DNA from 2 places in the Priestia sp. Y58 genome. Region 1 is predicted to be linked to the other one. Evidence: riboswitches for the same ligand, from Rfam matches in the RefSeq annotation. Region 1 holds a riboswitch; the other holds the start of a gene.
What was found. A riboswitch is a leader RNA that binds a small molecule or an ion and turns the genes downstream of it on or off. The one in region 1 is predicted to bind cyclic di-AMP.
Positions count from the first base shown of each region.

Region 2: another riboswitch for cyclic di-AMP. It lies ahead of MMB68_RS00750 (potassium channel family protein); the one in region 1 lies ahead of MMB68_RS01440 (dicarboxylate/amino acid:cation symporter).

Region 1 covers NZ_JAKWFL010000001.1:252,998-257,430, reverse strand. Annotated here, with positions in the region: gene MMB68_RS01445 (NAD(P)/FAD-dependent oxidoreductase) at 1-1,075, shown strand, start outside; cyclic di-AMP (ydaO/yuaA leader) riboswitch at 1,684-1,838, shown strand; gene MMB68_RS01440 (dicarboxylate/amino acid:cation symporter) at 2,018-3,253, shown strand; gene MMB68_RS01435 (aspartate aminotransferase family protein) at 3,362-4,433, shown strand, end outside.
Region 2 covers NZ_JAKWFL010000001.1:121,443-125,875, forward strand. Annotated here, with positions in the region: gene MMB68_RS00745 (TrkH family potassium uptake protein) at 1-1,005, opposite strand, end outside; gene MMB68_RS00750 (potassium channel family protein) at 1,009-1,668, opposite strand; cyclic di-AMP (ydaO/yuaA leader) riboswitch at 1,793-1,937, opposite strand; gene MMB68_RS00755 (carboxymuconolactone decarboxylase family protein) at 2,053-2,511, opposite strand; gene MMB68_RS00760 (Lrp/AsnC family transcriptional regulator) at 2,632-3,087, shown strand; gene MMB68_RS00765 (peptidyl-prolyl cis-trans isomerase) at 3,526-4,428, opposite strand; gene MMB68_RS00770 (S1C family serine protease) at 4,425-4,433, opposite strand, start outside.

The sequences.
Region 1 (4,433 bases):
AACTGATAAAGTTCGTGAAATTGAAAAACGCGGATACGCAGCAGGTTTAAAGCTATTGCGTGCCCAGGTGCGTCATTTAGGAACAGAGCAAAATTTAGAAATTTTAAAAAGCATTTATGAATACTTAAAAGAAAAAATTGATATGCAGTATAAAACGGAAGTAGCCGATTTAATAACAGAAAAAGAAGATGGTCAGCATATCGTGCGCGGTATTGAATTGAAAAACGGTGAAAGAATTACGGCTGATAAAGTGGTTGTTTCACCAGGTCGAGACGGCTCGAAGTGGATGAGCGACTTACTAAAAAAACGCCGTTTAAAAATGATTAACAACCAAGTGGACATCGGCGTTCGAGTAGAAACATCCAACGTTGTTATGGAAGAAATCAACAAGCACTTGTACGAAGGGAAATTCATTTACAATACGTCTGTAGGTACAAGAGTCAGAACGTTCTGCAGCAATCCTTCAGGACATGTGGTAGTAGAGAATCATTCAGGTATTATGTTAGCAAATGGACACGCATACAAAGATCCGAAGCTTGGAAGTCAAAATACGAACTTTGCGCTGCTTGTTTCTCATAAATTTTCGGATCCATTTGATCAGCCAAACGAATATGCGCACGAAGTATCAAGGTTAGCTAATATGCTGTCAAACGGGGGCTTAGTTGTTCAAAAGTATGGGGATATTTTAAAGGGCCGTCGTTCAACAGCGACTCGAATTAAAGAAGGCTTTTTAGAACCAACGTTAAAAGAAGCTGTCCCTGGTGACTTGGGCTTAGTGCTTCCTTACAATACGATGAAAAGCTTAATTGAAATGACAGAAGCACTGGATCATGTAACGCCTGGTTTAGCTTCTGAACATACGCTGTTTTACGGTGTGGAAGCGAAATTTTATTCAGCTCGTCCAAAGCTAAACGATAAGTTTGAAACAGAAATCTCCGGTTTATACGTGGGAGGAGACGGAGCTGGTATTACGCGAGGACTCGCGCAGGCAAGTGCGTGCGGTGTGTGGGTAGCGCGTGACATTGTTGAAAAATTAAAGAATCGCAAAGCAAGTTCTGAACCTGTCACTGTATAAGAAAAAGAGGCCGTCACGGCCTCTTTTTTTATATGTGTTAAATAATGAGAGCGAATAAGTAAAAAGCAAAGAACTTGTACCGCTCAAACTCCGATAGTTTTATATGATAATTACCCGCTCTTTTTTTAAAAAGTATTACGGAATCCGTACGTCTATCGTGAGCAGAATTAAATAGAATAAGGCGAATTGATAATGTCCATTTCTTTCTATCAATAAAGTCAGTGAAATTTTAGGGAGTTTATATCAAGCAGTACAATAAGGATAAAATCAACAGTTGGAAAGAGTTGTTTTTTTGATGAATAAAATATTTATGGAAGCAGCAAAGTACGCGTACGTTAGAATAATTATGCAAATTTATGAATGGGATTTAATGAGAAGAAAGTTCACTTCACAAACTATTTTTTGAGTTAATTTTTTATCTATTAGATTGTAAGTCTTGTTAAATAAGTGTTTGTGTTTTATTAGAATATGATGTGAATATTTTAAAATACAACAATTCTCAACTTTTTATGATAAAATCCTGCATTATTTTTGAATAAAAACTTGACAGGATCATATAAAATGAATTTTAATTAAAGTAACAATTATTATCATGCAAAAACATTAAAGAAAATTATTTGCTTAATCTCTTTTGTTTTATAAGAGAACGGGGGACCCATATTTGTGCGTAATGTACTTGGGGTGAATCTTGAATGAATCAAGTGGAGTAACTCACGTACCCGAATCCGACAGCTAACTCCGTAAGCATTCAGTGAGGGAATAACAGGTCTATGAAACCATGATATTCTCATGGTTTTTTGTATAGCTAAAATATTCCTAAACTATTAATCTGAAAATTTTTAATATATTGTATATTTTGAGTGTTATCGTTCTCAATGCATGGTAAAATAAGTATGGTAGTTAGAATCATTCTAATATAATTTATTTACGGGAGGTAAATCTATGAAGCTATCGACAAAGATTATTATCGCGCTAATTGCTGGTGCTGTTGTAGGAGTGTTGATTAATGCTTTTGCTCCAAGTGCTTTTGCTCCGCTGGACAAGTACTTGTTTACACCGCTTGGCCAAATTTTCTTAAGCTTAATTAAAATGCTTGTTGTACCAATTGTGTTTTTCTCGATCACTTTAGGTGTAGCAGGTTTAGGAGATCCTAAAAAACTAGGAAGAATCGGGGCTAAAACAGTTTCCTACTTCCTAGTTACAACAACCGTTGCGATTATTATCGGTTTAATTTTAGCTTATGCAATTAAACCGGGTACGTTTGGATCTTTTGATACAAAAAACGCTTCTTTTGAAGCCGAAAAAGCACCGCCGGTTGGAGAGACATTCTTAAATATGATTCCAGTCAATCCAATTCAAGCGATGGCTGAAGGGAATATGCTTCAACTTATCGTTTTCTCTATCTTTATCGGCTTTGGTATTACGATGCTTGGAAGTAAAACAAAAGGGCTTTACAATTTACTAGAGCAAGGCAATGAATTAATGATGTACCTTGTAAATCTAGTGATGAAGTTTGCTCCTTACGGAACATTTGGTCTTCTTGCAACAGCGGTTGGAAGTCAAGGCTGGGAGGCAATTAAAGCGATGGGTCTATACATGATTGTAGTCGTGCTCGCGCTGTTCATCCATTCAATCGTAACGTATGGTGGAACTGTCGCTCTTATGGCCAGACGCAACCCAATTGAATTTTTTAAAGGTTTTGCTCCTGCGATGACAGTTGGCTTCAGTACATCAAGCAGTAATGCAACGCTTCCGATTTCAATGAATGTGGCACAGAAAAATCTTCGTGTCCCGGAGTCCATCAGCAGTTTTGTTCAGCCGTTAGGTGCTACCATTAACATGGATGGAACGGCAATTATGCAAGGTGTAGCGACTATTTTTATTGCACAAGTATACGGCGTTGACCTATCGCTGGGGGCTCTTGTGACGGTTGTATTGACAGCGGTGCTTGCTAGTATTGGTACAGCAGGTGTGCCGGGAGTTGGTCTCATTATGCTAGCAATGGTACTGAGTTCGGTTGGCCTGCCTGTAGCAGGTATCGGATTGATTATCGGAATTGATCGCTTGCTTGATATGCTTCGTACATCTGTAAATATTACGGGAGACGCTGCGTGTGCCGTTATTGTGGCTGAGTCAGAAGCAAAGCGTATGGATAAATCTGTAACGCAATCGGCTTAATAAGCGCAAAAGCTCTAGCTATATGCTAGGGCTTTTTTTATTGGCAAGAAACTCTTCTTTTCAGCATACAGTTTAATAAGAGTATGTGTTTGAAAGGAGAGTGCGGAAATGAATAAGACCCATGTGATAAAGCCGCTGCTCGACGATGACTACCCAGTTATTTCATATGGAAAAGGAATTTATTTGTACGACCAAGATGGAAAAAGGTACATAGATGCTTCGTCAGGGGCAGTTACAGCAAGTATCGGACACGGCGTAAAAGAAATTATTGATGCGATGACCGATCAGGCACAGAAAGTTGCGTTTGTATATCGGTCGCAGTTTACAAGTGATCCAACAGAAGCCTTAGCTAAGAAACTATGTGAATTAAGCAGCAATCATTTCCAGTGGAGTTTTTTTGTTAACAGCGGGACAGAAGCGACTGAAACGGCTATGAAAACGGCAATTCAGCATTTTCAAGAGCAAGGAAAGCCAACCAAAACGAAGGTTTTGTCACGCTGGATGAGCTATCACGGTATTACCATAGGAGCTCTGTCTATGTCAGGGCACGTTGGAAGACGAAAACGCTTCTCGTCTTTGCTTGAAGATTATCCTTCGGTTTCACCTCCTTATTGCTATCGATGTCCGTTTCAGCAAACCTATCCATCCTGTAATCTTGCTTGTGCACACGAATTGGAAACAGTTATCAAACGAACCGGCCCTGAACATATTGCTGCTTTTATTACAGAGCCCATTGTAGGAGCAGCCGGAGCAGCCCTTACACCTCCTCCCGGCTATTATGAAGTGATAAGAGAAATTTGCGATAAATATGATGTGTTATGGATTGCGGATGAAGTCATGACGGGAGTTGGGCGTACAGGCGTGATGTTTGCGTATGAGCACTGGGGAGTTAAACCAGACATCATGACGCTTGGAAAAGGAGTGGGAGCAGGATATACACCAATAGCCGTTACGTTGGCTAGCAGCAAAACGATTGAACCTATTATGAACGGATCCAAATTAATTATGAGCGGACATACGCTAAGCGCTAATCCGTTGTCATCAGCTGTAGGGATAGCTGTTTTAACCTATATTGAAAAGCATGATCTTGTTCAAGAAGCAGCGGTGAAAGGAGACTACTTAGTAGGGAAATTGAAGAAGCTTCAACTTCTTTACCCTATCATTGGTGATATACGTGGCA
Region 2 (4,433 bases), 130 kb from region 1:
TCTCTTTAACAGCACAATATCTTCCCGGCTTCGTAAAAATGCCCATACAGAAAAAACAATCACCACAAACGTTGTTAGTTTAATACCGCCTCCTGTTGACGCACTTCCTGCACCAATAAACATTAATAAGACCATTAAAAAAACCGTTGCGTCATGCAGGTGAGCTAAATCAATTGTATTAAATCCAGCGGTTCTTGTCGTTACCGCTTGAAAATAAGAAGCCCATACTTTGTCTCCTAATGATAAATTTCCGAGCGTATGCGAATTGCTGTACTCTAAGAAAAAAATAAAAAGCATGGCAATCACATTAATCGCAAACGTGCTGATAATCATAATTTTTGAATGCAGCGTTAGTTTTTTATACGATTTTTTCACCCACATATCAGCAAGAACGGTAAACCCTAACCCGCCAATGATGAACAAAAAAGAAATCGTTATGTTAATAATAGGATCTCCAACATACTGCACTAAGTTATCAGACAGTAGTCCAAACCCTGCGTTATTAAAAGCTGAAATTGAATGAAACAAGCTAAAGAACAGCCCCTTAGACCATCCGAATTCCGGAACCCAGCGTATCGCTAAAAAAATAAGTGCAATAAACTCAATTAAAAATGAAAAGATAAACAGCCTTTTAACTAGCAGGACAACTCCGCCGACGCTCGTTTGATTTAATGCCTGCTGAACGAGCATACGCTCTTTAAATCCAATTTTTTTACCTAGCATCATAAAAATCAACACGGCAAATGACATAATGCCAAGACCGCCTATTTGAATTAACAGCATAATGATTGTTTGACCGATGACGGTAAAACGCGTACCTGTATCTACGACGGCTAAGCCGGTCACTGTCATAGCGGAAGTAGATGTAAAAAGGGCGTCTACCCACCGGATTGGCTCAGTAGTAGAAACAGGCATCATCAATAGAAGAGCACCAATAATAATTCCTCCGCCAAAAATGGAGACAAGCAGCTGCGGAGGGGTGAGTTTAATGATTTGTTTTTTCATCAGTTAAACTCCTTCTTCTTCAAAACGGTTCAAATCGCGATTATGTCCGATAACAATCAGCATATCTCCTTGTTCAATTATTTCATGCGCGGTAGGCGAAATCACCATTTCCCCGTCTTTTCGCTGAAAGCCGATAATGTTGCAGCCGTACTTGGCACGAATGTTTAAATCAAACAGCGTTTTATTATGAAGTTTCTTAGAAGCGACAATTTCGACAATACTATAATCCTTTGACAATTCAATGTAATCGATGATTTTTTCTGACACCACGTGATGAGCAATACGCTTAGCAATATCGCGCTCTGGATGAATAACTTTGTCCGCTCCTATTTTTTCGAGCACTTTTTGATGATACATATTCACTGCTTTTACCCATACTTGCTTAACGCCCATATCTTTTAAAAGCATCGTTGCGAGCACACTTGCTTCGATATCATCTCCAAACGAAATAAGCGCATGATCAACATTGCGGATACCTAGCCCCTTTAAGCTAGCTTCATCAATCGCGTTTGCTTGGACAACATATGTAGCTGAGTTGCTAAATTTATTTACTACCTCCTGATTGCGGTCAATAGCGAGCACATCCACATCCAGATTAGCAAACTCTTCAACCAAACTGCCTCCAAAACGACCTAATCCCAATACAGCAAACTGTTTTTTCATAGTGTATTTATTCCTTTCTTCAACTGCTGTGTGTTCTCTTAGCTTATACTTTTTCTAAAAAATTACATCTTTTTCTTAAAAAAAGCGCAAAAAAACACAGGAAGGCTCCTGTGTTTTTCCACACTCTTCCCCCTCAAAACGCTTGCGAAGTTAGCTGTCGGGTTCGGGTTTTAAGAGTAACCCTACCTTTTTAAGGATTCACCCCGGAGCACAATATGTGCGTAAATAATGGGTCCTCCGCTCCGTAATGGATTAAGCGATTTTTATTCAAATGTCTATGATCTATTTTTTAGAATAATCGATTCGATTCATGATACGTTTCACTTCACGAAAGCTATCTTACTCCTGTGAATTTTGTCTGTCAAGATATTTTTAGCGAAGACCTCACTTGCGCTGCAAGCTGCAAAAATCATATAAATCTAAACTGACAATCATTTTGTGAAATTGATCAAATAAATTAATAACAGCCAAAAGCTCTAACAGCTGCGTATCACTGTAAAATTTCTTTAATTGATCCATATCAGCATCGGTCAACTCCCTTGGACGCACCCGGTATACATCAATAAATCGAAACAGCAGCCGATCTTTTTCTTCCAGCTCTTTTTCTCTTAACACTTTTTGATTAAGCGTCTCATCCCCTACATATGACATGCTCATACACGTCTCACAGCCGTTAACACCTGCTAGATAAAGCCTAATTTTTTCCTTAGTCTCTTTTCCTACTATATCGCTGTTCCAAAGCGTGTCGTAAAGCTCATCATACAATCTTTTTACATGCGGAATTAAATTCAGTGCTTTTTCAAAATTTGTTCCCTCTTCGTTTGCTAACAAAACTCTTGCCATTTTTTACTCACTCCTTTTTAATTATTATAGTAAGAAAAACGGAAATTTTAGATTACATATAAAACATCTTAGCTACTATTACTAATCAAATGAAACGTTAATGAGAAAGAAGGTTTTCAATTGAAAATTGATGAAATTGATTTATCGATTTTACAGGCGCTGCAGCAAAACAGCCGCCTTTCCTTACGAGAGCTAGGAAAACAAATTAACCTGTCTCCCCCTTCGGTGGCAGAGCGAGTAAGGCAGCTAGAAAGCTTTGGCGTTATAAAAGGATATACGATTGATATTGATTATGAAAAGATGCACCTGCCTGTATCGTGTTTTATTGAAGTAACTATGAAAAACGGCGAGCACGAGCGTTTTAAACGATTTATTTCTCAGTATCCCTACGCTTTATTCTGTGAACGCATCGCCGGGCAAGCCTGCTTTATTACAAAGCTTCAGCTTCCCCACCTGCACGTACTCGAACAATTTATTAACGAAATTACACCTTATGCTAAAACGATTTCACACATCGCCCTTTCTCACGTGGAGATGTCTCCTGGATTACTGAGCCATTTAAAAGATGAAAAGTGATTGAAACGTAACGAAAGCAATCCAATCGAAAAGCGAACAATGGGATCAATGGAATCAATAAGCTCGTATGAATCACTTTTGACACCGCTGTTGATTTCCGTGTCAGTCTTCGCCTTGCCCTCCAATCAACAGCCAGAAACAAATAAATAGATTAAACATACGTTCACCATACTAACGAAAAGATCCGAACGATTCATCGTTCGGATCTTCTTTCCACTAAACTACTTTTGTCCCAAGCTCTTTTATTCGTCCAACAGCATAAAAAATAACCCTCCAAAGCTGGAGGGTATAAATTTTCCGAATAATGAAAGTTTTACAACTTCATTTTATCAGGTGACGACATTTCTGTCTACTTAAAAATGTAAAAGAGCTCTCTATTAATAGAAAGCTCTTTTACCTGCTTGTTTTTTGAAAACAATCAATCTATATAAAAGGGAACTACCTAAGGTTGAAAGTCACGTGGAACCTTGGCAGTTCATCCTGGATATACCGGTTGATATGATTCAAAACAAGTTCTTTCATCATTTCTTCTTTGACTTCTGATTCCGTTTTTTTATCTTTTTGTTTTAAAATAAGAATATAATAGACTTTACCCATTTTAATGGGCTCACTACTCTCTCCGATGTGCTGTTTTTTTAAAACATCTATAAAAGAGGGAGATAGACTTGAAAGCTTTAGATTATCAGCATTCTCTATTTTGCTGATTGTCTGGACATCAGCATATTTTTTTTGAACGTCTTGAAGAGATGTTCCTTTTTGCAGTTCAGCCGCAGCGGCGTCGGCATCATGTAAAGTGGAAAAATCCAGCTGTGTAAAAGATACGCGCGTTAGATCGTTTTCAATACGTTTATAGTAAGCAGTTAGTTCATCAGACGTAATTTGTTTACGGAAATATTCTTCTAATTTAAACTGATTTGTTAGCTGGTTGGTTACATCACTAGAACGAATATTTAACACTTCATAACCTTGTTTTCTTGTATCCTCGTCATATGAGCGTTTAATTTGCTTCCACATATCCTCAACTTGTTTTTGTACTTTATCGCTTGTCTTTAGATGCGAAATTAAGATTTTTTGCATAACAAGCTGCCGCAATAACTCTTTGCGGTAGCTTGTATCATTTAGCGGAGCATCTGGATTTAAGAACCCTTCAACGGCTAAAAAACGGTTGAATTCAGCTCCTGTCACCTTGCCTCCCTCATACGCTGCCAGTTCTTTGGTAGAAGATAGCTGACTAATTTCTACAGAAGGAAACATCGTGTTTGAATGCTTCCCTCCGCAGCCGGTTAAAAATCCGAACGCTGTTAATACTGCTAGCAGCAGCTTTAACGGTGTTGAATTCATCCATT